Regions from separate parts of the Micrococcus sp. KRD128 genome, predicted to be linked through region 2. Evidence: predicted binding sites of a transcription regulator. Region 2 holds the regulator's gene; the other holds the start of a gene.
What was found. Region 2 encodes HspR, which represses chaperone genes until heat shock. Its sites were predicted from a motif close to AAGTTGAGTCNNNNNGACTCAACTT; they were not measured.
Positions count from the first base shown of each region.

Region 1: a site for HspR is predicted at 11,196-11,220, ahead of J1M44_RS10320 (Hsp20/alpha crystallin family protein). Genes of this name have one in related genera too.

Region 1 is NZ_JABFAX010000019.1:151,613-165,990, reverse strand. It holds gene xseA (exodeoxyribonuclease VII large subunit) at 1-1,087, opposite strand, end outside; gene J1M44_RS10365 (hypothetical protein) at 1,276-2,364, shown strand; gene J1M44_RS10360 (4-hydroxy-3-methylbut-2-enyl diphosphate reductase) at 2,418-3,524, shown strand; gene J1M44_RS10355 (DASS family sodium-coupled anion symporter) at 3,645-5,345, opposite strand; gene rmuC (DNA recombination protein RmuC) at 5,484-6,743, opposite strand; gene J1M44_RS10345 (hypothetical protein) at 6,809-7,246, opposite strand; gene J1M44_RS10340 (O-acetyl-ADP-ribose deacetylase) at 7,303-7,830, shown strand; gene J1M44_RS11795 (response regulator transcription factor) at 7,851-8,468, opposite strand; partial or broken gene J1M44_RS11790 (histidine kinase) at 8,532-8,744, opposite strand; gene J1M44_RS10330 (ABC transporter permease) at 9,323-10,117, opposite strand; gene J1M44_RS10325 (ABC transporter ATP-binding protein) at 10,114-11,085, opposite strand; gene J1M44_RS10320 (Hsp20/alpha crystallin family protein) at 11,312-11,794, shown strand; partial or broken gene J1M44_RS10315 (GMC oxidoreductase) at 11,896-12,354, opposite strand; gene ychF (redox-regulated ATPase YchF) at 12,741-13,826, shown strand; gene J1M44_RS10305 (IS481 family transposase) at 14,050-14,378, shown strand, end outside.
Region 2 is NZ_JABFAX010000001.1:93,929-108,306, forward strand. It holds gene J1M44_RS00420 (hypothetical protein) at 1-652, opposite strand, end outside; gene J1M44_RS00425 (ABC transporter substrate-binding protein) at 913-1,734, shown strand; gene J1M44_RS00430 (amino acid ABC transporter permease) at 1,731-2,561, shown strand; gene J1M44_RS00435 (amino acid ABC transporter ATP-binding protein) at 2,563-3,366, shown strand; gene J1M44_RS00440 (hypothetical protein) at 3,456-4,049, opposite strand; gene J1M44_RS00445 (DedA family protein) at 4,250-4,996, shown strand; gene trmB (tRNA (guanosine(46)-N7)-methyltransferase TrmB) at 5,992-6,993, shown strand; gene J1M44_RS00455 (alpha/beta hydrolase) at 7,016-8,083, opposite strand; gene J1M44_RS00460 (heat shock protein transcriptional repressor HspR) at 8,062-8,613, opposite strand; gene J1M44_RS00465 (DnaJ C-terminal domain-containing protein) at 8,610-9,602, opposite strand; gene J1M44_RS00470 (nucleotide exchange factor GrpE) at 9,671-10,321, opposite strand; gene dnaK (molecular chaperone DnaK) at 10,485-12,344, opposite strand; gene J1M44_RS00480 (Dps family protein) at 12,670-13,320, shown strand; gene J1M44_RS00485 (MMPL family transporter) at 13,398-14,378, opposite strand, start outside.

The DNA.
Region 1 (14,378 bases), on a different contig from region 2:
CGTCCTCCTCGCGGACGAGCCGGTGGCCCAGGGCAGACCGGCCGCGCTCGCGCCACCGGTCCGTCTCCTCCTGCCGGGTGTCCACCATCACGTGCGGACGGGCCAGCACGGGCCGGGAGCGCAGGGCCGCGAGCCCCTCGGCCTCGGCGCGCACGCGGCGCTCGACGGCCGCGGCCAGCCGCAGGCGCGCGTCGGCGAGTCCCGCGGCCTCCTGGGCCGCGTCCGGGACGATCCGCTTGGCCGCGTCCGTGGGCGTGGAGGCGCGCAGGTCGGCGACGTCGTCGAGGACCGGGCGGTCCGCTTCGTGGCCGATCGCCGAGACGACGGGCGTGCGCGCCGCCGCCACGGCGCGCACCAGCGCCTCGTCCGAGAAGGGGAGCACGACCTCCTCGAGCGCGCCGCCGCCGCGGGCGATGACGATGACGTCCACGGCCGGGTCGGCGTCGAGCTCGGCGAGCGCGGCGGCCACCTGCCGAGGTGCCTCGGCGCCCTGCACGGCGACCTCACGGATCTCGAACTCGGCGGCGGGCCAGCGCAGCAGGGTGTTGCGGAGCACGTCCTTCTTCGCGTCCGAGTCGCGGCCGGTGATGAGCCCGATCCGGTGGGGGAGCAGGGGCAGGGGCCGTTTGCGCGCGGGGGAGGTCAGCCCCTCCTCGGCGAGGGCCCGGCGCAGCAGCTCCACGCGGGACAGCAGATCGCCGAGGCCGACCGGGCGCATCTCCTGCACGTTCATGGACAGGCGCCCGGCCTTGAGCCAGAAGTTCGGCTTCACGCGCGCCACCACGCGGGAGCCCTGCTGGACGGTCCCGTCCAGGGTCATGGCGACGTTCCGCCAGGCGGTGAGCGGCAGGGAGACCTCCTCCTCGAGGTCCCGCATGGTCATGTAGACGTTGCCGCGGTTGTTCTTGAACTCGATGAGCTGGCCCTCGATCCACGTGGCGGGGGCACGCTCGATGTGGGCCTTGAGGTTCTCGGAGAGCCGGCGCAGGGGCCACGGCCGCTCGGCGGAGGTCTCGCCCGCGCGGGCGGGTGCCGAGACGGGCACGTCCGACGCCGCCGGGGCGCCCTCGGTCACGGGCTGGTCCATCCGGGTCCCTCCTGTCCGCGCCCGGTCCGCCCGGGCACGGGCCCACCGTACCGCCCTCGCCGGACGCGCAAGACGGCGCCCGGGCGTCCCCCGGGGCCGCCGCCGACCCGGTCGGGGCGCTCAGACCGAGGAACCTCCGGCCAGGATCGGTACGCTCGACGGGGTCGGAACGGAACGGAAAGGACCTCATGCGCACCACTCTCAGTGTCCTCGTCGCGGCCCTGGCGGGCCTGCTGGCGGTGCTCGCGACGGCCGGTGCCCTCGTCGACGAGGCGACGCACCGCCCGGAGCTGTTGCGCGGGGTGACGGAGCAGGTCGCGGTGGACCCCGAGGTCCGCGCCGCCGTGCCGGGCGTGATCGACGACGTCGTGCACGACACCATCCCCGAGCAGGTGCCGGGGCCGCTGGCCCAGGCGGCCGAGGACCTGCTGCGTCCGCTGGCCCAGCGCGTGGCGGACGACCCGCAGGTGGTGCAGGGCTGGTCCGACACCGCCGACGAGGCCCGGCGCGCCTGGCTCGCCCAGCTCGAGGACCCGCAGGGCGCGGACGAGCCCGGCTCGGGCGCGGACGTGACCATCCCGTTCGGTCCCGTCGCGCAGTCCGGGATCACCGCCGCCCTGGGCGACATCGAACGTGACCTGCGCGAGGACCGGTTCGACCTGCCCGCGCAGGCGCTGCTGGAGAGGATCGTGGGCGCGGACGTCGGCGACTGGGCCGCGGACACGCTGCTGGCGCCCCTGTACGACCGCGCCGCGGACCTGCGGGACAGCACCGCCCTGCGCATGGACGCGCGCATCGACGCCCTGGACGGCACGGACCGGGCCACCGTGCACCGCTGGGTGGACGCCTCCGCGCACTGGCGCTGGGCCGCCGCCGCCTCCGTGCTGGCACTCGTCGGCGCCCTGCTGCTCGCCCCCCGAGGGCGGCGGGGCCTCGCCGTGGCCGTGGCAGGTGCGGTCGCCCTGGCCGGCGGGCTGATCGGCGGCGCCCGCCTGGGTCCGGACGCGGTCCACCTCGCGGCGCCCGAGGGGGCCTCCCCGGGGGTGGCCGCGTTCGTCCAGCAGATGGAGGAGGCCGCCCGCCCGGCGTTCGCGGCCGCCGTCGCCCCCTACCCCCAGACCCTGACCACCCTGGGCTGGATCGTGCTGGCCGCGGGCCTGCTGCTGGCCCTGGCCGAGCTCTGGGTCGCTCGGCGTGGCCGGGTCCGTGCCGCCCGGGCGGACGGTCCCCCCGCGGTGGGCCGCTCCCACACCGCCGCCGACGTCACGTCGCGCTGAGCCCGCGGCGAAGCCCGGGCCCGGTCTGCGTCCCGGCCGATAGCATGGAGGGCATGTCCGCTCCTTCCGTCTCCGCCCGCCCGTCCGCCGTCGGCCTCGGGATGCCGCAGGTCCCGCGCGTTCGTCGCTCCCGTGAGGAGGTGGAGGCGGCCGCGCCCGTGTCCGGTGAGAAGCGCGTGCTGCTGGCCGCCCCCCGTGGCTACTGCGCCGGCGTGGACCGCGCCGTCGTCGCCGTCGAGAAGGCCCTCGAGCACCACGGCGCCCCCGTGTACGTGCGCAAGGAGATCGTCCACAACCGGCACGTCGTGGACACCCTGACCGAGCGCGGCGTGGTGTTCGTCGACGAGCTGGACGAGGTGCCCGAGGGCGCCCTGACCGTGTTCTCCGCGCACGGCGTGTCCCCGGCCGTCGTCGAGGAGGCCGCCCAGCGCAGCCTGCGCACCATCGACGCCACGTGCCCGCTCGTGACCAAGGTGCACCGCGAGGCCGTGCGCTTCGCCAAGCAGGACAAGCGGATCCTGCTGATCGGCCACGACGGCCACGAGGAGGTCGAAGGGACGTTCGGCGAGGCGCCCGAGCACACCACGGTGATCAACGACGTCGCCGAGGCCCGCACCGTCCAGGTGGAGGACCCGGACAACCTGATCTGGCTCTCCCAGACCACGCTCTCCGTGGACGAGACCCTCGAGATCGTCTCCGTGCTGCGCGAGCGGTTCCCGAACCTGCAGGACCCGCCCTCGGACGACATCTGCTACGCCACCTCCAACCGGCAGGCGGCCATCAAGTCGATCTCGCCGGAGTGCGACCTGGTGATCATCGTGGGCTCGGCGAACTCCTCGAACTCGGTGCGCCTCAAGGAGGTCGCCGCGGAGTACGGGGCCTCCCGCGCCGAGCGCGTGGACTTCGCCAACCAGGTGGACGAGTCCTGGTTCGAGGGCGTGGCCACCGTGGGCCTGTCCTCGGGCGCGTCCGTGCCCGAGGTGCTGGTCCAGGAGGTGCTCGCGCTGCTGGCCGAGTACGGCTACGGGCAGGTGGACGAGGTGGTGACCGCCGAGGAGGACATCATCTTCTCCCTGCCCAAGGAGCTGCGCGCGGAGATGAAGCGCGTGGGCGACGACGGGCGCGCCCTCGGCGGACGCCGCCGCGACGCTGAGGCCTGAGCGCACCCCTCGTCTCCTCGCTGAGGCCCGCAGACGCGCCGTCACGACGCCGTCGTAGCGGCGAGTCTGCGGGCCTCGGCGTTCCGGGCTGGCGGGTGGCTGGCCGTGGCGGGTCAGGGCTCAGAGTCCGAAGACCCAGACGAGCAGGGTCATCGACGCGAGGGAGATGAGCACGGCGGCGATGATGTTCAGCCACACGCCGCCCTTCACCATCTGGCCGATGGTCACGTAGCCGGAGCCGTACGCGATGGCGTTCGGCGGGGTGGCCACGGGCAGCATGAACGCGCAGGTCGCGGCGAGGGCGACGGGCGCGGCCAGCATGAGCGGGGCGACGCCGGTGCCCAGGGCCACGCCGGAGGCGACGGGCAGGAACGTGGCCGCGGTGGCCGTGTTCGAGGTCATCTCGGTCAGCAGCAGGATGCCGACGGCGGCGATCACCACGAGCACCCACACGGGGATGTCGCCGAGGCCCTTGACCTGCTCACCGAGCCACGTGGACAGGCCCGACTTGGAGAACTGACCGGACAGGGCCAGGCCGCCGCCGAACAGCAGGAGCACGCCCCACGGCAGCTCCTTCGCGGCCTCCCAGTCGAGCAGGCGCACGCCGCGCCCGGCCCCGCCACCGGCCGGCAGGAGGAACAGGATGAGTCCGACGACCATGGCGATGGCCGCGTCCGAGAGCAGCGGGGACTCCAGGTCCAGGACGTACTCGGAGATCAGCGGCACGGTGATCCAGGCCAGTGCGGCGAGGACGAAGACGGCGAGGACCTTGGCCTCGGGGGCGCTCATGCGGCCCAGGCGGGCCAGCTCGGCGGCGATCAGGTCGCGGCCGCCGGGGACCTCGTCGATCTCGGGGCGGAACAGCACGCGGGTCAGCAGGAACCAGCACGCGAAGAGCAGCACGACGGCGATTGGCACGCCGACCAGCATCCACTGGCCGAAGCCGATCTCCACGCCGTGCTCGGCGGCCATGTGGCCCGCGAGCAGGGTGTTGGGCGGGGTGCCGATGATGGTGCCGAGCGAGCCGATGGACGCGGCGTACGCGATGCCGAGCATGAGCGCGGTGCCGAAGTTCGACTTCGTGAGGGAGCGGATCTCGGCCTGCGTGGGGGCCTCGCCGGGCGCGGATGCGGGCGCGTCGGGGCGGTCGACCTGGTCCGCTCCCTCGTCCGCGGTCAGGGCGTCGTCCGTGCCGTAGCGCTGGACGAGCACGAGGATGGACACGCCGATGGGGAGCATCATCACGGCGGTGGCGGTGTTGGACACCCACATGGAGATGAACCCGGTGGCGATCATGAAGCCCAGGGCGAGGTTCACGGTCCTGGCGCCCATGAACGTCAGGACGCCGAGCGCGATGCGCCGGTGCAGGTTCCAGCGCTGCATGGCCAGGGCGAGCATGAAGCCGCCCATGAACAGGAAGATGACGTTGTTGCCGTAGCTCGCGCCGACGGCGTCGAAGGTGATGCCGCCGTCGGACTCCTCGGCGGGCACGCCGAGCGGGAAGATGACGAGCGGCAGCAGGGCGGTGGCGGGGATGGGCAGGGCCTCGGTCATCCACCACACGGCCATGAGCACGGCGGTGGCGGCGACGAGGCGGGGCCAGACGCCGAGGTCGCCCGGCATCAGCAGGAACAGGGCGACGGCGAGCAGGGGGCCGGCCACGAGGCCGATGATGCGCTTGACGTTCTCGCCGCCGGTCAGCGGCTCGTCACGCATGCCCGGAGAGAGCTCGTGTTCGAACTCCTGGGCGGCCGCCCGGGGGTCGAAGCGGGAGACGTGCTCGTTGACGTTGCTCGGCGGGGGGATCGATCGGGACTCCACGGGGCCTCCTCATCACGTCAGGCCCTCGGCGCGGCCTGGCAATTCTCTGTGAGTTTCACCGTATCAAGTGATCTGGATCACCAGAAGGCGATCCCCTCCCGGCGAGGGCCCACCCGCCCGGCGCCCGTGCGGCCCTGCTCACGCCTCCCGCGCCGACTCCGCCCGACGACGGCGCAGCTCGTCCTCCTCCACGCCCGCGACCAGTTCCGGGGCGGCCAGGGGCCGGGGTGCGGACTCGAGCGTGCGGATGTCCGGCGTGGGAGCCAGGCCCGGGTCGGCGTCGCGGAGGCGCCGGGCGGCGGGGAGCACGCGCGACTCGACGTTGCCGACGAGCTGGTTGTAGCGGTCCACGGCGGTCTTGAGGGAGCCGCCCATGCGGTCCAGGTGGGTGCCGAGCGTGCCGAGGCGCTCGTAGAGGTCCTTCGCGCTGGCCACCACGGTGTGGGCGTTCTCGGCCAGGGTGTCCTGCCGCCACGCGTAGGCCACGGACTTCAGGGCGGTCAGGAGGGAGACGGGGGCGACGAGCGCGACGTTCCGGGAGAACGCGTGGTCCAGCAGCCCGGGGTCCGCGTCCAGGGCCGCGGCCAGGAGCGACTCGGCGGGCAGGAAGCACAGGACCAGCTCGGGGGAGTGCTCGAGGCCGGCCCAGTAGGACTTCGCCGAGAGCTGGTCCACGTGGCGGCGGACGGCCGCGGCGTGCTGGGCGGCCAGCGCCTGGCGCCGCTCGTACGCCTCCTCGCCGGGCTCGTCCGCGAGGGCCTCGGCGGCCAGCGCGTCCCCGATGGGGGCCTTGGCGTCCACGGCCATGGCCTTGCCGCCGGGCAGGGACACCACGAGGTCCGGGCGGAGACGCTCGCCGTCCCTGCCGGACAGCGTGGCCTGCTCCGTGAAGTCCACGTGGTGGAGCATTCCCGCCGCCTCGACGACCCGCCGCAGCTGCGCCTCGCCCCAGTGGCCCCGGGCGGAGGTGGACTTGAGGGTGGCCATGAGCGAGGTGGTCTGGTTCAGCAGGTCACGGTCGGTGGCCGCGGCGGCGCGGAGCTGCTCCCCGAGCCGGCCGAACTGGGACGCCCGATCCCGTTCCAGCACGCTCACCTGCTCCTGGAGCGCCGCCAGCCGCTGGCCCAGCGGCGCGAGCGTGGACATCACCTGGGACTCCGCGCGTTGGCGTTCGGCGTCCTCGGCGCGCGCGGCCGTGAGCGCGCGCTGCTCCGCCCGGGCGGCCGCGAGCTCCTCTCGCGCGCCCTGGTGCTCGGTGCGCAGCGCGGCCAGCTCGGCCTGGGCCCGGCGGGCCTCTTCACCGCCGCCGGCCGACCGGCGCCACATGAGCCACGCGCCCACCAGGGCGCCCAGCACGAGTCCGAGGATGAGGGCGAGCAGCAGGCTGAGGATCTCCATGCCCCCACCCTCGCAGGCCGCAGGGACACGTTAGGCGGCGGCGCGCCGTCGTCGTGGTGGGCGGCTCAGCCGAAGAGCGGGTTGGGGCCGTTGGCCACGACCTGCGGGTCGCCGTCGACGCGGGCGGCGATGCCCGCCGCGGCCACGCCGGGCAGATACGGGAAGACCATGCGGGTCGAGGCCAGGGCGGCGGCGTCGAAGGCCTCCACCGCGACAGCCGGGCGGGGTCCGTCCGCCGTCTCGATCTCGCCGTCGAACACGGCCACCGCCCGCGTGGGGCGCGGGCTGATCTTCGCGACCGTGGCGGCCGCCTGCTCGGGCTCGAGGTCCGGGTGCTCCCACATGCCGCGCTGGCCGTCGGCGGCGACGGCGAGGATCGTGGGGGCGAACACGGACTGCCGGCCGAGCGTGTCGAACACGTGCTCCACCGCGAGGCTGATCAGCGGCAGCAGCTCGCCGCCGGGAGGCGTGGGGGTCGGGCCGGTGGGCGTGGGGGTGCTCATGGGGCCGAGGCTACCGGCCCTGTCCGACGGCGCCCACCCGCGCCTAGCGTGAACCCATGCAGCTCACCATCGCCCCCGGGGACATCACGGCCACGCGCGCGGACGCCGTCGTCAACGCCGCCAACTCCACCCTGCTCGGCGGCGGAGGCGTGGACGGCGCCATCCACCGGCGCGGCGGCCCCGAGATCCTGGCCGAGTGCCGCCGCCTGCGCGAGACCGACCTGCCGGAGGGGCTGCCCGCCGGGCAGGCCGTGGCGACGACGGCGGGGCGCCTGCCCGCGCGCTGGGTCATCCACACGGTGGGCCCGGTGTGGGCCAAGACGATCGACAAGTCCGACACCCTCGCCTCGTGCTACCGCGAGTCCCTGAAGGTGGCGGCCGGGCTCGGCGCCCGGACGGTCGCGTTCCCGGCGATCTCCGCGGGGATCTACGGCTGGCCCATGGAGGACGCCGCGCGGATCGCCGTCGAGACCTGCCACGCGATGGCGGACGAGGTGGGCGGCACCGTGGACGAGGTGCTGTTCGTGCCGTACGGCGAGACGGCGGAGGCCGCGTTCCGTGCGGCGCTCGGGCGTCTCACCTGAGCGCCTCCGCTGAGCCGCCCCTACAGCCACCCGCGGTCGCGCGCGACCGTCGCGGCCTCGCCGCGCGTGCTGGTGGCCGTCTTGCCGATCGCCGCGCTCAGATGGTTGCGCACCGTGCCCGCCGAGAGGTGCAGGCGTCCGGCGATCGCCCGGACGGAGGCTCCCGTGAGCGCTTCGCGCAGCACGTCGACCTCCCGCGGGGTCAGCGGGCTGGGCCCCGCCGCGAGGGTGTCCACCGCGAGCGAGGGATCCACCACGCGCTCGCCGCGGGCCACCGCGCGCACGGCGTCGGCGAGCTGCTCGGCCGGGGTGTCCTTGACCACGAATCCCCGGGCCCCGGCGGCCAGGGCCCGCTCCAGGTAGCCGGGGCGGCCGAAGGTCGTCACCATCAGCACGGCGCAGTCCAGGCCGCGGTCCCGGATCCGGCGCAGGGCCTCGAGCCCGTCCACGCCGGGCATCTCGATGTCCAGCAGGGCGACGTCCACGTCATGGGCCTCGACCGCGTCCGCCACCTCGTCCCCGGAGGCGGCCTGGGCGACGACGGTCAGGTCCGGCTCGGTGTCCAGGAGGGCGGCCAGGGCGCGGCGACGCTCCGGCACCTCGGTGACGGCGCCGGGCGGCGGGGCCTCGACGGCCATCCCGGCGTCCCGCAGCGCCCCCATGGAGAGGGAGAGCTGCCCGCCCAGCTCCGGGGCGGCGAGCTCGGCGACGGCGGCCCGCGCCTCGGCGAGGGCAGTGCGGGACAGGGCGATCACCTCGGCGGCCTCCTGCTTGGCCCGGGCGGGGTCCGTGTCGATCAGCCGGTGCACGAGCTGGGTCTTGACGTTGATGGTGGTCAGGGAGTGGCCCAGGATGTCGTGCAGATCCCGGCCGAGCCGTTCCCGCTGGCCGGCGAGGTCGAGTTCATGCGTCATCTCCATGACCCGGTCGTCCCGGCCGATGGCCAGGCGCATGCCCACCAGCACCACCAGGACGACGGCGAGGTTGCCCAGCACGACGGGCAGCGCCGGATCGCCGGGGAAGAACAGCAGCCCGGCCGTCAGTGCCGCGGCCACCGTGACACCGGCGCCGATCAGGCCCACGCGGAGCCGGTGGGGGAAGAGCCATGCGGCCACGAGGAAGGGGGAGTAGAGCAGGGCGTGGACGCCCAGGATCCGGGTCAGCACGGCCACGCACGCGGCGAGCACGAGCCAGGTGAGGATCGTGTTGGCCCAGGCAGGCCACGCGCGCACCGGGCGCGGCACCACGAACGCGGCCAGGTAGACGAGGACGAAGACCGCGATGGCCGCCACCCCCAGGATCGCCTCGCCCCGCCCGTCCCCGGGCGTGAACGCCCGGCGGAGGAGCTCGACGAGGACGAAGCCGAAGCTGATGAGCCACACCCCGGCGAACCCCAGCGTGGACGGCCACAGGTGCAGCGGCAGGACGGCGGGGTCGTGCTCCGCCGTGCCGACCGCCGGGCGGGCCGGCGCCGGGGATCCTCCGTCGGGGCTCATGCGCGGGCCGTCCGGGAGCGGGAGGCGAGCAGGCAGACCACCGCGAACACCGCCGTCCAGGCCAGCAGGTTCACGAGCGGCAGCCACAGCGGGTCCGCGGCGGCGGCGGGTTCCGTTCCCATCGGTGCCCTCTCTCCCTCCATCTGCGGCCACCGGGCGAGGGCGCCGGCCCCGTACACCGGAGTGAAGCGCCCGATGTCCAGCATGATCCCCGAGAGCGGGACGAAGAGGTTCCCGAGGAAGCCGAACACCACCAGGATGCCCGACGCCGCGGACACGGCGGCCTCCGAACGGAAGAGCAGGGCGGCCGCCAGGCCGAACAGCGCGAACGGCAGCGAGGACACCAGGGCGAGGGCGCCCGTCGTGAGCCAGCGCAGCGGGCCGTCGAGCTCGGCGCCTGTGAGCGCGCCCGCGGCGAGCACGGCGAGCACGGGCAGGGCGGCGATGGCCAGGGCCACGAGGCACTTGCCGGCGAGGTAGGCGCCCGGGGTGAGCGCGGTCAGGGAGAGCTGGCGGCCCCAGCCGGACTGGCGCTCGACGGCGGCCGAGCCGGCGATCGAGGTGGTGGCCATGACCGCCCCGTACACGGCCATGCCGGTCATGGTGTACGCGGACACGTTCCCGTGGCCGACGGGGAGGTCTCCCCAGTCGGAGAGCGCGCCGAACATGAGGTAGAGCGCCACGGGGAGGACGACGATGAAGAACGAGCTCTCGATCATCCGCACGTTGCGGACGAACTCGCGGCGTGCGTAGCCGACCAGGCGGCCGGGGGCGGTGGTGGTCGTGCTCATGCGAGGGACTCCTGCGGCTCGGAGGGTGCCGGCTGGCCGGCGTCGGTCAGGGAGAGGAACACGTCGTCGAGGGAGGCGTGGGTGATCGCCAGGTCCTCGACGAGGCGCTCATTCAGCAGATGGCGGGCGACGTCGTCGCCGGTGACCGAGCCCCCGCCGGGGACGCGCACGCGCAGGCGGCCGGGGGAGAGGTGCTGTGGTTCGAGCTGGACGGCGTCCTGCGGCAGGCCCAGGGCGGCGGCGAGGCGGGCGGGCGCGTCCGGATCGTCTCCGCCGCCGGCCCAGCGGCCCGTGAGGGTGACGGACCCGCCGGTGGCGAGCTCGGCGGGCGTGCCGTCCGCGTGGATCCGGCCCTCGCGCATCAGGACGATCCGGTCCGCGAAGTCCTCGGCCTCGGGGAGGAAGTGGGTGGCGAACACGATGGTGCGGCCCCGGTCCGCCTCGGCGTGCATGGTGTCCCAGAAGTCGTGGCGGGCGCGGACGTCCATGCCCGCGGTGGGCTCGTCCAGGATCAGCAGCTCGGGGTCGGTGAGCAGGGCCAGGGCGAAGCGCAGCCGCTGGCGCTCGCCTCCGGAGCACTTCTTCACGCGGCGGCCGGCCAGCCCGGTGAGGCCGGCGCGCTCGAGGGCGGCGGGCACGCCGATGTGGCGGCGGTGGCAGCCGGCCACCATGGCCACGGTCTCGCGCACGCTCAGGTCCTCCAGCAGGCCGCCCGTCTGCAGTACCGCGCCCACCCGGCCCTGGCGGACGGCGGCGACGGGGTCGGCGCCGAGGACGCGGACCGTGCCGTCCGAGGGTGGGCTGAAGCCCAAGGCCATGTCCAGCAGCGTGGTCTTGCCGGCGCCGTTGGGCCCGAGGAGGGCGAGGACTTCGCCGACGGGGACGGTGAGATCCACGCCGTCCACGGCCCGGACCGGTCCGAAGCGCCGGGTGAGTCCCCGGGTTGCGAGTGCGGGTGCGTTGCTCATGGCTCCAGCCTCGCCGCGGGGCGCGCCCCGTGGGAGCGGCAGACGTCAGGAATGCGCCATGACGGATGTCATGGGTGGGCCCCGCCGAGGCGGGCGGGCCGCCCTCCAGAAAGTTGAGCGAAGTTCACGCAGATTTCTGGAATAGGTTCGCCGGGCGTGCTGTTGTGGTGATCAGACGCCGCGGTGTCAGCGGCGCCCACCCGACTCCCGAGGAGAGTGAACCGACATGGCCCGTCCCATCGATCCGTTCCGTGAGATGGAGCGTCCCTTCCGTGAGATGGAGCGCCTGGTGAACGGTCTGACGACCCGCGCGACCGGCACCGCGTCCATGCCCATGAACCTGTACCGCGAGGGCGACGCCTTCGTCGCCGAGGTCGAGCTGCCCGGCGTCGACCCGGCCTCCATCGACGTGGACGTGGAGGAGCGCACGCTCACCGTCCGCGCCGAGCGCAAGGAGGACCCGGCCCGCGAGGACCGCCGCTGGCTCACCCGTGAGCGTTCCGCCGGCACCTTCGCCCGCCAGCTCACCCTGGGCGAGGGCCTGGCCCTCGACCGCATCCAGGCCGACTACAGCGACGGCGTCCTGACCCTCACCATCCCGGTGGCGGAGCAGGCCAAGCCCCGCAAGATCTCCGTCACCCACGGCGGCGCCGCCCCCGTGGCCGCGCAGACCGTGGAGGGCGAGACCGCCGAGGCCTCCGGCGAGTGATCGCCCTCTGACGGAGCCGCGCCCGCGACCGGCGCGCGGCCCGTCCCCCGAACGCAGATGCGGCGGGCCCCCACTGGGGGCCCGCCGCATCTGCGTGGTGGTCAGGCGCGGTCGGCCAGGATCAGCTGCGCAGCCTTCTCACCGATCATGAAGCACGTGATGTTGGGGTTCACGGTCACGTGCTCGGGCATCACGGAGTCGTCGGCGACGCGCAGCCCCGTCACGCCCTTGACGCGCAGGCGGGCGTCGAGCGGGCTCATGGCGTCGGCGTCGGCGTCGGTGCCCATGCGCACCGAGCCCACCGGGTGATACACGGTGTTGTGGGTGCGGCGCACGTCGTCGGCGATCTGCTCATCCGTCTGCGCCTGCTCGCCCGGGGCGAGCTCCCGGCCGACCCACTCCGCCATGGCCGGCTGGGAGACGATCTCCCGGGCCAGTCGGATGCCGGCCACCGCGACGGCCATGTCATGGCCCTCCGGGTCGGTGAAGTAGCGCGGGTCCACGGCCGGCTTGTCCCGGTAGTCGTTGGAGCGCAGGCGCACGGTGCCGCGGACCTCGGCGTCGGGCGGACCCGGTGGCCCTGCGGTCTCGGCTGTCGCCCACTGTTCGGCAGACACAGGTGTGCGTCCTCTCATCGGGGTCAGGGCGACCCGACCACCCTCCAGATCGGTCATCTGGGCGGGGCTGCGTGCTGGGCGGTGCGAGTCTCTGGGTTCCGTGGGGGCTGGGGCTGGCGGGCCCCGTGGCCGCTGGGCCTCTGGGTTCCGTGGGCGGAAAAGCGAAGGTTTCTGCCCCCGGACGCGAAAACCCTGCCGGTTCTGCCCCCGGAACGGGGGAGAGCGCGCTTTCTGCCCACGGAGCGGGCGGGGCTGCTGGTTCTGCCCATGGAATGGGGCCGGTGCGGGACGCGTCCGCCTCGGCGGGCCCGCCGGTAGACTGCCGGACTGTGGCTTTGACTATCGGATTCGTGGGACTGCCCAACGTGGGCAAGTCGACCCTGTTCAACGCGCTGACGCGCCAGACCGTGCTCGCGGCGAACTACCCGTTCGCGACGATCGAGCCGAACGTGGGCGTGGTGAACCTGCCGGACGAGCGTCTGCCGCAGCTGGCCGAGATCTTCGGCTCCGAGCGCATCCTGCCGGCGACGGTGTCCTTCGTGGACATCGCCGGCATCGTCAAGGGCGCCTCTGAGGGGGAGGGCCTGGGCAACCAGTTCCTGGCGAACATCCGCGAGGCCCACGCGATCGCCCAGGTGGTGCGCGCGTTCGACGACGGCGACGTCGTCCACGTGGACGGCAAGGTGGACCCGGCCTCGGACATGGAGACCATCAACACCGAGCTGATCATCGCGGACATGCAGACCGTGGAGAAGGCGATCCCGCGCGTCGAGAAGGAGGTCAAGGGCAAGAAGAAGGAGCCCGCCGACCTCGAGGCGCTGCAGGCCGCGCTCGCAGTGCTGGAGCGGGGCGAGACGATCTTCGCCGCGAAGGACAAGGACAAGCTGGACATGGACCGGCTGCGCGAGCTGAGCCTGCTCACCGCCAAGCCGTTCATCTACGTGTTCAACTCCGATGAGGGTGTGCTGGGGGACGAGGCCAAGCAGCAGGAGCTGCGCGATCTGGTGGCCCCCGCCGACGCCGTGTTCCTAGACGCCAAGCTCGAGTCCGACCTCGTGGAGCTCTCCGAGGAGGAGGCCGCCGAGATGCTGGAGATGGCCGGCCAGGACGAGTCCGGGCTGGACCAGCTGGCCCGCGTGGGCTTCTCCACCCTCGGCTTGCAGACCTACCTGACGGCGGGGCCGAAGGAGACGCGCGCGTGGACCATCCCGGTCGGCGCGACCGCTCCGGAGGCCGCCGGCGTGATCCACACCGACTTCCAGCGCGGGTTCATCAAGGCCGAGATCGTGAGTTTCGATGATCTGATCGCTGCCGGCTCTATGGCTGATGCCAAGGCTGCCGGTAAGGTGCGCATGGAGGGCAAGGATTACGTGATGAAGGACGGGGACGTGGTTGAGTTCCGGTTTAACGTGTAGTTTCAAACTGACTGCGAGGAGTAACTCCGTTGCTCTCTACGCGGACTGGGTGAGAACAGCCGGTGCGATCGGAGTTCGCACCGGCTGTTCTTGTACCCAAGCGGCCCTAGGTGTTGTCGGTCATGAGGTTCTTGCCACGGGGTACGGGCTGAGATGAGACGAGCGGGCCCCTGCCGCAGGATGGAAGTTCCTCAACAACCCACCTGCTAGAAGAGACCCGCTCATGACTCACGCTAACGCACCCCTGACCCCGACCGGCCGGCTGCGCATGGTCCAACGCCACCTGCACGACGGGATCCCGCAAGCACACGTGGCAGCCGAGTTCCGTGTGAGCCGCCCCACGGTGGCCACCTGGGTGGCCCGCTACCGCGCCCAGGGAGAAGCCGGCCTTCAGGACCTGCCCAGCCGGCCGCACCGTTCACCTGCCCAGCTCGATCCGGTCCTGGTCGCCCAGATCCACGCCCTGCGGCGGGAGCGCAAGTGGTCCGCACGGCGCATCCATCACCACCTCGTCTCCGAGGGCCACCGGGTGTGTCTTCGTACCGTGGGACG
Region 2 (14,378 bases):
TGCCGCACGTGTCGGCCAGCTCGCCGAAGGGCTCCAGCAGATCGGTGCCGTCCCCAGTGACCGCGACCATGCCGAACGCCCCAGCCTGGGAACCGGCCAGGCCGGTGACCGCGGCTGGGTCCACCTCGTACTGGGCCAGCGCACCGCCGAGCCCGGGCGCCTGCTGCGTGTTGATCTGCTCGACGAGGTCCGCGCAGGCGCCCGTGGGGGTGACGCCCGTCAGGCTCAGACTCGTGCTGATCGGCTCACCCCCGCCGCCGACCTGGGTCTCCATGTCCATGAACACGCCGTCGGGCGCGGTCTGGGGCGTGAGCAGGACGTCCTCGAGCGCCTCCACGCGCTCCTCCTGCTCGTCCGTGAGGTCCGAGCCGGCCCCCATCGAGGCGGACTCCGACGCGTCGGCCGACGCGGACGCCGCCACCGAGGACGCGGCGGAGGACGAGGCCGTGGACACCGCCGTCGAGGGAGCCGCGGAGGACGACGTGGCCGCGTCCTGCGTGGGGCTCGCGGTCGCGCTGACGGTCGCCGGGGAGGCCGACGACGCGTCGGAGGAGGGAGAGGAGGACGAGGCCTCGCCGCCTCCCCCACCGCAGCCGACGAGCGCGAGGGCGCCCACGGCGAGCAGGGACAGGGGGGCGGCGGTGCGGAGCATGACAGACCTCTCAGACCGGGTGACGACGATGTGACCAGTCTGACAATCCCCACAGCGCAAGGCCAGTCTTCCTCTGCCGAGGCGGACCGCGGCAGGGCCACCGGTCGATCGGCTCGCTCCGCGGGGACGGGTCGTCTCCCGGCGCCCGCCACGGCGCCCGACGCACTACGATGACCACCAATCACGGCGGCACACGTCACTCTGCCGGCTCCCTCCGACCCGCACGCCCGTCCTCCCGACGGCGGCACAGAAGGCACTCCATGACCCGCATCCACTCCCGCCTCCTCGGCGCCGTGGGGCTCACCGCGTCGGCGGCGCTGCTCACCGGCTGCGCCGTCCTCGGCGGCGACGCCGGATCCGCCGGCATCGTGTCCGACGACGACCTGAGCACCTCGTACGGCCTCGTCCAGCCCGGCGTCCTGACGGTCTGCTCCGACATCCCCTACCCGCCCTTCGAGTTCGAGGAGAAGGGCGAGCTGACCGGCTACGACATCCAGCTGGTCGAGGCGGTGGCGGAGAAGCTGGGTCTCGGGGTGAACGTGATCGACTCCTCGTTCGAGGCCATCGAGTCGGGTGCCTCGCTCACCGGCTGCGACGTGAACGCCTCGTCGATCTCCATCACCGAGGCCCGCCAGCGCGTCATGGCCTTCACCCTCCCCTACCTCGACGACGACCTCGTCCTGGTCGCGAAGAAGGGCTCCGGCATCACCGACGTCGAGTCCGCGAAGGGCCGCCGGATCGGCGTGCAGGCCGCGACCACCGGCGACGAGTACGCCCAGCAGAACGGCCTGAGCCCCGTGCAGTTCGAGGACGGCGGCATGCAGATCCAGGCCATCCAGGCCGGCACCGTGGACGCCGCCCTGGGCAACCAGTCCGTGCTGCTCTACTCGCTCAAGGACGACGATCGCTTCGAGGTGGTCGAGTCGCTGCCCACGGGCGAGCAGCTCGGCATGGCGGTCGGCCCGCAGAAGGCGCAGCTCGGCTCCGCCGTGAACCGCGCGCTGCAGGAGCTGCGCAACGACGGCACCGTGGCCGAGCTCCAGGAGCGCTGGTTCGGTCAGGCACAGGAGGACTACCGATGAGCACGCAGGCCCCCGTCTCGCCCGCACCGGCCATGAAGCCCGGCCGTGCGCGCCGCCGTCGCCGGCTGTCCCTGATCATCCAGGCGGCCGTCTTCGTCCTCGCCCTCGTCGTCCTGGCCGTCCTCATCGACTGGGGCACGCTCGCCGAGAACGTCCTGAACTTCCCCGCCGTGGCCCCGATGTTCCCCAACGTGATCCTCGTGGGCCTGGGCAACACGCTGTTCTACACGGTCACCTCGTTCGTCGTCGGCCTGCTGGGCGGCGTCGTGCTCGCGCTCATGCGCCTGAGCTCGTTCGGCCCGTACCGGTGGCTGGCCACCGCCTACGTCGAGTTCTTCCGCGGCGTCCCCGCGCTGCTGGTGTTCCTCGCCTTCGGCTACGGGGTGCCCTTCGCGTTCGGGGTGTCCTGGCCGATCCCCGTCGTCGTGATGGCGGCCCTGGGCATGGTCTCGGCCGCGTACATCGCCGAGACCCTGCGTGCCGGCCTGCAGGCCGTGCCCCGCGGCCAGATGGAGGCGGCCCGGTCCCTCGGCATGCCGACGTGGCGGGCCATGGTCACCATCGTGATCCCCCAGGCGTTCCGCATCGTGCTGCCGCCGCTCACCAACGAGGTCATCCTCCTGACCAAGGACTCCTCGCTGGTCTACGTGCTCGGCCTGGCCGCGCACGAGTACGAGCTCACCAAGTTCGGCCGCGACGGCATCTCCGCCCTCGACGCCGGCATGACGCCGATCCTCGTGGCCGGCCTGTTCTACCTCGTGATCACCGTGCCGCTGTCCCTGCTGGCCCGCCGGTTCGAGGCCCGTTCGACCAAGAAGGGGCACTGAGATGGCCCAGCAGAACCCCATCACCGGATCCTTCGGCGCGGTGGCCGCCGCGGACGCCGCCGGCGTGCACGTGGCCGGCCTCAACAAGTCCTTCGGCGCCAACCACGTGCTGCGCGGCATCGACCTCGACGTCGCCCCCGGCGAGGTCGTGTGCCTGATCGGCCCGTCCGGCTCGGGCAAGTCCACCCTCCTGCGCTGCGTGAACCTGCTGGAGAAGCCCGACTCGGGCGTCGTCACGGTCGGTGAGTTCACGGTCACGGACGAGGACGTGGACCTGGACGTGCTGCGCCGCCACGTGGGCATGGTGTTCCAGCAGTTCAACCTGTTCCCGCACCTGTCCGTGCTGGAGAACTGCACCGTGGCCCAGCTCAAGGTGCTCAAGCGGGGCAAGGCCGAGGCGGCGGACATCGCCCGTCGGCAGCTGGCCCGCGTGGGCCTGGCCGAGCTCGAGGACCGCTACCCGGACCAGCTCTCCGGCGGCCAGCAGCAGCGCGTGGCGATCGCCCGTGCGCTGGCCATGGACCCGCAGCTGATGCTCTTCGACGAGCCCACCTCGGCCCTCGACCCCGAGACCGTCGGCGACGTCCTGGCGATCATGCGCCAGCTGGCCCGCGACGGCATGACCATGCTCGTGGTCACCCACGAGATGGGCTTCGCCCGCGAGGTGGCCGACCGGGTCGTGTTCATGGACGGCGGCGTCGTGGTGGAGGCCGGCCCGGCCGCCGCGGTGATCTCCGACCCCCAGCAGCCGCGCACCCAGGACTTCCTGCGCCGCGTGCTGCACCCCACCGAGATCGACCTCTGAGCCTGCCCGCCCGGTGGGCGGGCACATGCGTGAGGGGCCCCGCCCGGACCATGGTCCGGGCGGGGCCCCTCACGCGTGCGGCGGAGGCGTCAGGCCTTCTTGCGCAGCTTCTTCAGCTCGTCACGGGCCTCGCGCAGCGCGGCGACCTGCTCCTCACGGGCGGCGTGGATCGCGGCGACCTTCTCGTCCTGGGCGTCGCGGATGGCCTGCACCTTGGCATCGCGGGCGCCCTCGATGCGGGCGGCGCGCTTCTTGGCGGCCTTGCGGCGCTTGCCGGGGCGGTTGGCCACGGAGTCGGCGGTGATGGCCAGGCCGGAGCCGACCAGGAAGATGTCCTTGGCGACGCCGGTGCCCTCCTGGGACGGACGCACGCCGTCCGCCTCGGTCATCTCCGGGGTGTTCAGGTACATGGAGAACAGGCCGCCGGAGAACGCGGTCAGGGCGGAGCCGGCGAGCCAGCCCGGGACGAACGGGGCCAGCAGGGCCGAGCCCACGCCGATCTCGGTGCCCACGAGGAACTTCTTGAACTGCTCCGGCGACAGGTTGGCCAGCGCGGGCAGGCCGCGGGCGCCCATGTCGCGCAGGCCCTGGGCCTGCTCCGCGGAGATGCCGCGCTTGTTCAGGCCGGAGTTCAGGATGAACGCGCCGGAGGCCAGGCGCAGCGGAATCTGGACGATGCTCATGGAGTCTTCCTTCCAGTAGGGCCCGCGGCACGCACGTGGAGTGGGGTGTGGCGCGAACGGTCGGTGAGCGGTCAGCACCTCTGACACTACCAACGGCAGCCCGCTCCCGCCCGCCCGGAGGCGCGACTGTGCGCGCAGAGCGGACGACGTCGGCGCCTCCACCACGTCGCGGAGGCGGTCGATGATGGACAATGGGGCGCATGCTCCCCCTCGTCACACCCCTGAGCGTGGCCGCCGCCGCGCCCACCGACTACGGCTGGCTCGGCAACATCGTCGTGGACATCATGGAGGCGGTCGGCCCGATCGGCGTCGGCCTGGCCGTCTTCGCGGAGAACATCTTCCCGCCCATCCCGTCCGAGGTGATCCTGCCCCTGGCCGGCTTCACCGCGGCCGGCGGCGCCTTCAGCCCGCATGCCGCGCTGGTCTGGGCGACGGTCGGCTCGATCGTCGGCGCACTGGCCCTCTACGGCATCGGCGCGTGGCTCGGCCGCCGCCGCATGTACCGCATCGCGGACCGCATGCCGCTGGTGGACATGGAGGACGTGGCCAAGACCGAGCGCTGGTTCATCCGCTACGGCTACTGGACCGTGTTCCTGGGCCGCATGGTCCCCGTGTTCCGCTCCCTGATCTCCATCCCCGCGGGCATCGAGCGGATGAACCTCGCGAAGTTCACCCTGTTCACGGCGCTGGGCTCCCTCATCTGGAACGCGATCTTCGTCTACGGCGGCTACGCGCTCGGGGAGCGGTTCCACGTCATCTCCGAGTACGCGGACGTCTTCTCCAACATCGTCCTGGTCCTGATCCTGGCCTTCCTCGCGACCTGGGTGGTCCTGCGCCTGCGCCGCGACGCCCGCCGCCGGAACGACCCGGACTGGCGCCCGCCGACCGCGGATGAGATGGCCGCCCGCGTCGAGGCCATCCTGGAGTCCTCCGACCACCGGAAGTGAATCGCATGCGTCCCGTCCTGCCTTCCCCCCGCCGTGGCCGCGCGACCCTCGGCCTGGCCGCCGTCGCCCTGGTGGCGCTGAGCGCCTGTGCTCGCACCGAGCCGCAGCCCGAGCCTGCGCCCGACACGACGGCGGCCTCCGCCCTGCCGTCCATGGACATGGCCCCGTTCACGGTCGAGGTCCCCTCGCACGACCTCGCGAGGGTGCCGGAGGCGAGCGTCGCCGTGCTCGAGGGCGAGGACCCGGACCACCACGGGGCGTGGCTGCAGGTGCCCGGGGCGCCGGCCTGGTCGGAGGCCATGGCCGGGGCCGTGCGCGCCCAGATCGACCAGTACCGCCGGGACACCGACCCCAGCGCGGACCCGCGCCTGGAGATCCAGCCGCAGCTCGCCGTCGTGGCCGAGGACATCGCCGCGGCCCGCCTGCTCGCCACGGAACGGCGCGGCACGGACTCCGTGTCCACCTCGCACGTGATCTGGTACTCGGCCCGCGAGGACCGCGTGCTCGAGACCGCCGATCTCTTCACCCCCGACGGCTGGGACGCGTTCCGCACCGAGGTGCGCCAGCGCATGGCCAACGACCCGGACGTGATCGGCTCGCGCCTGGACTCGGCGGTCGACGCGCCGGAGCAGGTGGAGAACCGTCGCGTCTGGGACGCGGTGGTCTTCCTCCCGGACGGCAGCCTGTTGCTCGAGGCGGACCAGGCGTCCATGGCGCCGGCCGCCGCGGGTGTGCTGACGGTGCGGATCCCCCGGGACACGGCAGCCCCCTGGCTGTCCGACCTGGGCCACGTCGCCGCGGACGCCGCCTCCGCCCCCGCCGACCTGCGTCTGCCGGACCGCTCCACCCCGACCCCCGAGGAGCAGCAGCCGGAGCCCGCCCCCGAGCCGGAGCCCGAGACGTCCTCGTGGACGGAGGAGGCCACCGGCGCACCCGTGACGCCCCCGTCCGCGCCCGCCGACACGGCGGCCCCGACGCCCAGCGCGACCACTCCGGTGCCGAGCAGCACGGCCCCGTCCTATAAGAGACAGGACGCACCCGGCCCCGACGCCGTCCCGCCGCCCGCCGAGCGCGTCCACGCGCACGACCACAATCGGGACAAGGACCCCGCCCTCGTCCGACGGGAGCCGGTCTCCTTCGTCCGGCGCGGTGCGCGCCTGAACGCGGGGCGGCAGGCCGTGTGGGACCGCCAGGCGGAGCGGGTCCTCGTGGACGTGCCCCGCGGCCGCGGCGCCACCTCGGTGGACGCCCAGGCCCGACTGGACTGGGCGGGGGTGTTCGGCCGCGAGGCCCCCCTGCTGGTCGACATCGGCTCGGGGCTGGGCGAGTCCACGGCGCAGGCCGCCGCCGACCGGCCGGACTGGAACGTGCTCGCCGTCGAGGTCTACGTGCCCGGCCTGGCCGCGCTCATGACGCGCGTGGAGCAGCAGGGCCTGGAGAACGTCCGCGCCGTGGAGGCCAACGCCCCCGAGCTGCTGGACGCCCTGCTCACGCCCGGCTCCGTGTCCGAGGTGTGGGTGTTCTTCCCGGACCCGTGGCACAAGAAGCGGCACCACAAGCGCCGCCTGGTCTCCCCCGCCTTCGCGGACCGCGTGGCGCGGGTGCTCGCCCCCGGCGGGGTGCTGCGGCTGGCGACGGACTGGTCGGGCTACGCCGTGCAGATGCGCGAGGTGCTCGAGGCGCACCCGGAGTTCGAGAACCTCTTCCCCGGGCGCGCCGCGGGCGAGGACTCCCCGCTCACGCGGGTGCGCCGCGAGGGCAGGGAGACCGAGGTGGGTGCCCAGCCGCTGCCCGCGGGCTGGGAGCGCGCGGCCGAGGAGGAGCGGCCGCTGCGGGCCGGCCTGGGTGAGGCGCGGGCCGGCGCGGCGGCCGCGGACCCCGTGGACCACGAGGGCGGCTGGGCGCCCCGGTTCGAGGGTCGACCGATCACGAGCTTCGAGGCGAAGTCCCAGCGGGCCGGGCGTCTCGTGTTCGACCTGGCGTACCGCCGCCGCTGAGCACGGGGCCCGACGGGATGGCTCAGGCCGGGGCGACCGGCCCGGCCGGATCGGCACCGTCCGGGACGGGCGGCAGCGGCAGGCCGGCCGTCACCCGCGCGGTCGCCGCGAGCGTCACAGACCCGGCGTCCCGGTAGCCCCTCGGGGCGTCCCCGGGGGCCGTCGGCGACCAGCGGGCCGTGTGGTGGCCGCGGACGGCGGCCCCCGCCAGGCCGGGCCGCGGGGCCACCGGCAGCACGGCGGCGTCCGTCCAGTCCCGACGACGGCCCACCGCACGGCCGACCCGGGCGAGGAGGTCGCCCGGGGCCAGGGCGCGGAACACCCGTCCGGACCGCAGGCCGAGGTGCGCGGCCCGGGCTGCCAGGGCGGCGGGCAGCCCGACCGCGCCCGAGACCACGAGGGCCTCGACGGGACGCTCGGCCGGCCACGGGGCCTCGGCGTCGTCGGGCTGCAGGCCCCGGTCCGCGAGCAGGCGCAGGGCGTGCGCGGCCACGAGCGAGCCGTACGAGTGGGCCTCCACGGCCCCGTGCACGGCGGTCCCGCGGGCGCGCAGGGCCGGGGCGGCGTCGTCGTCCTCCCCCGGCCCGTGGCGCAGGAACTCCCACCAGGCCCGCACATCCGCGGCGAGCATCGCGCCGCCGCGCCGGCCGGGGCCGTCGAGCACCACCCGCCAGGGCGAGGGCGCGGGGTAGCCGAGCCACGCGATGACGACGGGACGGGGTGCGCCGGCGGCACGCTGGGCGGCGGCGAGGTGGGCGGCCTCCCGGGCCGTCCCCCACATGGCCGTCTGGGGGCGGATGCCCATGCCGGAGACGAGCCAGGTCAGGTGGGTGGCGGTCGCGGGGTCCCCCGCGGCGACCACGGCGCGCGGACCGTCCGGTCCGTCGAGGACGTAGTCCAGCAGATGCCGGGCGGGCAGCTGCGGGTCCATGCCCTCCGGCTTGAGGGCGTGGACGATCCCGTCCAGGGCGCTGCGGGCCCGCCGGCCCAGGCCGTCGCGCCGGGCCATGTCGGTGCGCAGCCGCTCCCGGACGCGGGACCGTGCGGCCGCCCCGAACGACGCCCGGCTCAGTCCTGCTCGGGCTGCCACGTGAGCACCCGTCGAGGGACCGCGACGCCAGAGGGCAGCGTCCGCAGGACACCCGGGGAGGCCTGGCCCGCGGAGTCGGCCTCGCTCCGTGCCGCGGCCTGGCGGCGGGCGGCCATCCGGTCGGCGTACCGGGCCGAGACGTCGCCGCCGGAGCCCACGGTGAAGACGCGGGCCAGGCGGGAGGCGTGGTGGAGGCGGTCCACCTGGGCCGACAGTTCGACCACGGTGTCCTGCAGCTGCTCGACCTCGCGCTGCAGCGCGATCACGCGGCGGATGCCCTCCAGCGAGATGCCCTCGCCGCTCAGGGCCTGCACGGTCTGCAGCCGCTCGACGTCGGCCAGGGAGTAGCGGCGGTGCCGTCCGCCCTGGCGGGCGGGGACCACGAGGCCGAGCCGGTCGTACTGGCGCAGGGTCTGCGGGTGCATGCCCGCCATCTCGGCGGCCACGGAGATCACGAAGACGGGGGCGTTCCGGTCAGGACCCCGCTCGCGGCCGCGGTCCGCGCGGGCGGCGCCGTCGCGGGCGCTCACCAGGCGGCCTTCCGGGCCAGCTCCCGCCGCGGATCGTCGCCGGCCATGGCGGACTGCAGGGCCTCGACGGCGGCGCGGGCGTCGTCGTCGAGCTCGGTGGGCACGGTGACGTGCAGCTCCACGAGCAGGTCACCCGTCGTCGTCCCGCGCTCGACGCCGCGGCCCTTCAGGCGCAGCACGCGGCCGGACTGGGAGCCCGCTGGCACCTTCACCTTCACGGGGCGCTCCAGCGTGGGCACCTCGATCGTGGCGCCGAGGGCGGCCTCGGGGAAGGTGACGGGCACGGTGATGCGCAGGTCGTCCCCGTCCCGGTGGAAGAACTCGTGCTCGCGCACGCGCACGGTGACCAGCAGGTCGCCGCGGCCGGCCGCACCGGGCGCGCCCTTGCCGCGGGCACGGACCTTCTGGCCGTCACGGATGCCCTTCGGGATCTTCACCTCGATCGTCTCGCCGTCCGGGGCGCGCAGGGACACCGTGGTGCCCTGGATCGAGCCGCGGAAGGAGATCGTGGTGGTGGCGGTGCGGTCCGCGCCCTTCGTGGGGCGCGGCCGCGCGTAGCCGGCGTCGCCGAAGCCGCCGGGGCCGAAGCCGCCGGTCTGGCCTGCGGCGCCGCCGAACATCCCGCTGAACAGGTCCGACAGGTCGGGCCCGGACTGCGTGGTGCGGGGGCCGCCCCCGCCGCCGAACATGCCGCCGAAGACGTCCTCGAAGCCGCCGCCGTCGGCACCGCCCGGGGCGGAGAACCGGGCGCCGCCGCCCATCGCGCGGATCGCGTCGTACTCCTGGCGCTCCTGGGGGTCGCTCAGGACGGCGTACGCCTCCGAGATCTCCTTGAACTTCTTCTCGGCCGCCTCATCCCCGGGGTTCTGGTCCGGGTGGTGGGTGCGGGCGAGCTTGCGGTAGGCCTTCTTCACATCCGCATCGGAGGCGTCCTTGGACACCCCCAGGGTCGCGTAGAAGTCCTTGTCCATCCAATCCTGCGAGGCCATGGTGCCTCCTCTCGTGTGTATCGGTCAGGGGGTCGGCCGGCGGCGGGGTGGGCCGCCGGCCGACGGGGTCACTCGTCTCCGGCGGAGACCATCACCTGGGCGGCGCGCAGCACGCGGCCGTCCCGGAGGTAGCCGTTGCGGAAGACCTGGACCACGTGGTCCGCGGGCACCTCTGCGTGCGGCTGGCGCATCACGGCCTCGTGCACGGCCGGGTCGAACTCGACGCCGGCCAGGGCCTCCTGGTCGTGACGCTCGAGGCCGAGGCCGGCCAGGGCGGTGTCGAGCTTGGTCGCGATGGCGGCGAACGGACCGTCCGTCAGGTCGCCGGCGGCGCGGGCGGCGTCGATGTCGTCGAGCACCGGCAGCAGCGCGGTGACGGCCTTGAGCACGCCGGCGTCCCTGGCCAGGTCGCGGTCGCGGTCCACGCGGCGCTTGTAGTTCACGTACTCGGCCTGCAGACGGCGCAGGTCGGTCTCGAGCTCGGCCTCGCGATCCGAGGCCGCGGGCTGCGGCGCCTCGGCCCCGGCCTCGTCGAGGATGCGCTCGGCCTGGGCGAGGGCGTCGCCGTCCTCGGCCTGCTCGGCCGCGCTCTCGGCGGAGACGCGGGGCTCACCGGTCTCGGGGTCGATGCGGCGACGGTCATTGAACACGATGGGCTCCTCCTCGGAGCCGCGCTCGGCGTCGGAGGAGCCGTGCGGACGCTGCTGGTCGGCGCTCATGGTGTGTCCTTTCGAAGCGGGTGGGCGCGGCGGGTCCGCCGCGCGGGGGGGTGGTGCGGGAAGGCCGGCGGGCCGGCCTGGCAGGGACGCTGCCGGGCCGGCCCGCCGGCGTCGTGGGCCTCCGGGCGGGGCGGGCGTGGACGCCCGCCCCGGCACCGGGGTGTCAGGCCTTCTTCTCGTCGTCCTCGTCGACCACCTCGGCGTCGACGATGTCCTCGTCGTCGCCCTGCGGGGCGGCGGACTCGGCGCCGGCGTCGGCCGACTCCGCGCCCTGCTGGGCGTAGAGGGCCTCGCCGATCTTGACCTGGGAGGCCTGGAGCTTCTCGAACGCGGCGGCGACCTCGTCGTCGTTGTCCTGCTTCTCCAGGGCGGCCTTCAGAGCGTCGACGTCGGCCTGCACCTCGGTCTTGACGTCCTCGGGCAGCTTGTCCGTGTTGTCCTGCAGGAGCTTGTCCACGGAGTACGCGGACTGCTCCGCCTGGTTGCGGCGGTCGGCGGCCTCACGGCGCTTCCTGTCCTCGTCCGCGTGGGCCTCGGCGTCCTTGACCATGCGGTCGATGTCCTCCTTGGACAGCGAGGAGCCGCCCGTGATGGTCATCGACTGCTCGGTGCCGGTGCCCTTGTCCTTCGCGGAGACGTGCACGATGCCGTTCGCGTCGATGTCGAAGGTGACCTCGATCTGGGGCATGCCGCGCGGGGCCGGGGCGATGCCGGTCAGCTCGAAGGTGCCCAGCGCCTTGTTGTCCCGGGTGAACTCGCGCTCGCCCTGGAAGACCTGGATGGACACGGAGGGCTGGTTGTCCTCGGCCGTGGTGAACGTCTCGGAGCGCTTGGTCGGGATGGCCGTGTTGCGCTCGATGAGCTTGGCCATCACGCCGCCCTTGGTCTCGATGCCCAGCGACAGCGGGGTCACGTCGATCAGGAGCACGTCCTTGCGCTCGCCGGCGAGCACGCCGGCCTGCACCGCGGCGCCGATGGCGACGACCTCGTCCGGGTTCACGCTCTTGTTGGGCTCCTTGCCGCCGGTCAGCTCCTTCACCAGGTCGGAGACGGCGGGCATGCGGGTCGAGCCGCCGACGAGGACCACGTGGTCGATGTCGGAGACCTTGACGCCGGCCTCCTTGATGACGTCCTCGAACGGCTTGCGGGTGCGCTCGAGCAGGTCCTTGGTGAGGTCCTGGAACTTGGCGCGGGAGAGGTGCTCGTCCAGGTGCACCGGGCCCTCGGGGGTCACGGACAGGTACTGCAGCGAGATGTTGGTGGAGGTGGCCGAGGAGAGCTCCTTCTTGGCCTGCTCCGCGGCCTCCTTCAGGCGCTGCAGGGCGATCTTGTCCTTGGACAGGTCCGCGCCCTTGGACTTGGCCTGCTGGAGCAGCCAGTCCACGATCCGCTGGTCCCAGTCGTCGCCGCCAAGGCGGTTGTCGCCTGCGGTGGCGCGCACCTGGATGGTGGCGAAGTCGTCCTCGTCCTTGGCGACCTCGAGCAGGGACACGTCGAAGGTGCCGCCGCCCAGGTCGAAGACCAGGATGAGCTCGTCCTCCTTGCCCTTCTCCAGGCCGTAGGCCAGGGCGGCCGCGGTGGGCTCGTTGATGATGCGCTTGACGTTCAGGCCCGCGATCTCGCCGGCCTCCTTGGTGGCCTGGCGCTCGGCGTCGTTGAAGTAGGCGGGCACGGTGATCACCGCGTCGGTGACCTTCTCGCCCAGGTACTCCTCGGCGTCGTGCTTGAGCTTCATCAGCGTGCGGGCCGAGATCTCCTGCGGGGTGTACTTCTTGCCGTCCACCTCGGTGGTCCAGTCGGTGCCCATGTGGCGCTTGATGGACGCGAAGGTGCGCTCCGGGTTGTTGACGGCCTGGCGCTTGGCGACCTCGCCGACCAGGACGTCCCCGCCCTTGGAGAACGCGACGACGGACGGGGTGGTGCGGGCGCCCTCGGCGTTCGCGATGACGACCGGGTCGCCACCCTCGAGGACGGCGACGACGGAGTTGGTGGTGCCGAGGTCGATGCCGACTGCACGGGACATGGTGGGGTCCTTCCTGTCTGACGGTGAAGCGGGGGCCGGACCCGCGGGCCGGGGGCGCCGGCGCCGCAGGGACTTGAGCCTTCATGACTCAGGTTGCCACCGGGGTGGTGGACTGTCAAGTGAACCTGAGTCGACTTCACTCACTTCTGCTTCTGCGGGGGTCAACGCGGGCCGTCCGCGATCCATTCCCGGGCCCCGGGTCCATCCCTGATCCGTCCCGGTGCAGGCGCCCGGCCCTGGAAGCGCGGGGGTCTCGCGCGGTTGGATGGCAGATCACGGGGCGTCGCCGACGGCGCGCCCGTCCCGACAGAGAAGGAGCACCACCATGGCCGAGAAGAACGCCGCCGAGTACACCGTCCCGGGCCTGTCCCTGAGCACGGGCCGCCGCACCGCCGAGATCCTCCAGGGTCGCCTGCACGCCCTCAACGACCTGCAGCTCACCCTGAAGCACGCCCACTGGAACGTGGTGGGCCCCGGCTTCATCGGCGTGCACGAGATGCTCGACCCCCAGATCGAGCTGGTCCGCGGGATGGTGGACGTCCTCGCGGAGCGCATCGCCACCCTGGGCGTCTCCCCCGCCGGCACCCCGGGCGCGCTCGTGGCCGCCCGTGCGTGGGACGACTACACGCTGGGCCGCGCGACGACCCTGGAGCACCTGGCCGCGCTGGACCTCGTCTACGACGGCGTCGTGACGGACCACCGGGCCGCGATCGACGCCACCGAGGACCTCGACCCGGTCACCCAGGACATCCTCATCGACCAGGTGGCCCAGCTCGAGCTGTTCCAGTGGTTCATGCGCTCCTTCCTGACCACGGACGACGGCCGCCTGAGCAGCGCGGGCGCGGCCACGGAGGCCGCCGCCGCGGGCCGGGTGAAGGACGACCAGGCCGCGCCCGCCCCGCAGGGCGCGCGCTCGAAGAAGTCGGATGCCAAGAAGGCCACGGCCTCGAACGCGAAGAAGTCCAAGAAGAAGTGACCGCGCGCCCCTGAGGCGCCCGCATGCACGGAGGGCCCGACTGCACCGCCGGTCGGGCCCTCCGTCGCCGTCCGGGCTCAGGCGGCCCGCGCCGGCCACCAGACGCGCGGGCCGATGTCCCGCACGAGCGCCGGGATCAGCAGCGTGCGCACCACCAGTGTGTCCAGCAGCACGCCGAAGGCCACGATGAACGCCAGCTGCACCATGAACATCAGCGGGATCACCGCGAGCGCGGCGAAGGTGGCCGCCAGCACGACGCCGGCCGAGGTGATGACCCCGCCCGTGACGGTGAGGGCGCGCAGCACGCCCGCCCGCGTGCCGTGCCGCGGCGTCTCCTCCCGCGCCCGGGTCATCAGGAAGATCGTGTAGTCGATCCCGAGGGCCACGAGGAAGACGAAGCCGTACAGCGGCACGGTGGGGTCGGCGTCCTCGAAGCCGAACACGTGCCGGAACACGAGGGCCGAGACGCCCAGGGCCGCACCGAAGCTGACCACGGTGGCCGCCACGAGCAGCACGGGCGCCAGGAGCGAGCGCAGCAGCACCGCGAGGATGGCCAGCAGCATCGCGAGGATCAGCGGGATGACGACCCGCAGGTCGCGCTGCGTGGTGACGTTCGTGTCCAGCGCCTGGGCCGCCGGGCCGCCCACGAGGATCTCGCCCGAGGTGGGGAGATCCGCGAGCCGGTCGCGCAGGCGGGCCACGGTCTGCTGCGCGGCGAGGGACTCGCCCGGGTCCGCCAGGGTGGCCGAGACCAGCACGCGGCCGTCCACCACGCGAGGCTGCGGCTCCGGCGCGGACGCGGCGCCCGTCCCGCCCTCCGCCTCGAGCGCGCCCGGGGGCGGGCCCGCGGCGGTCCCGGGGGCGTCCGCGGTGACCTCCGCCTCGGCCACGCCGGGGTCCTCCGCGACGGCGGCGAGCACCGCCTCGGCGTCCCCGGCCGGGGCGAGGATCTGGGCGGGGGCGCCCGCGCCGGCGTCGAAGTGCTCGCTCAGCAGCGCCTGGGCCTGCCGGGCGTCGGAGTCGCCGAGCAGCACGTCCTCCTGGGCGACGCCGCCTGC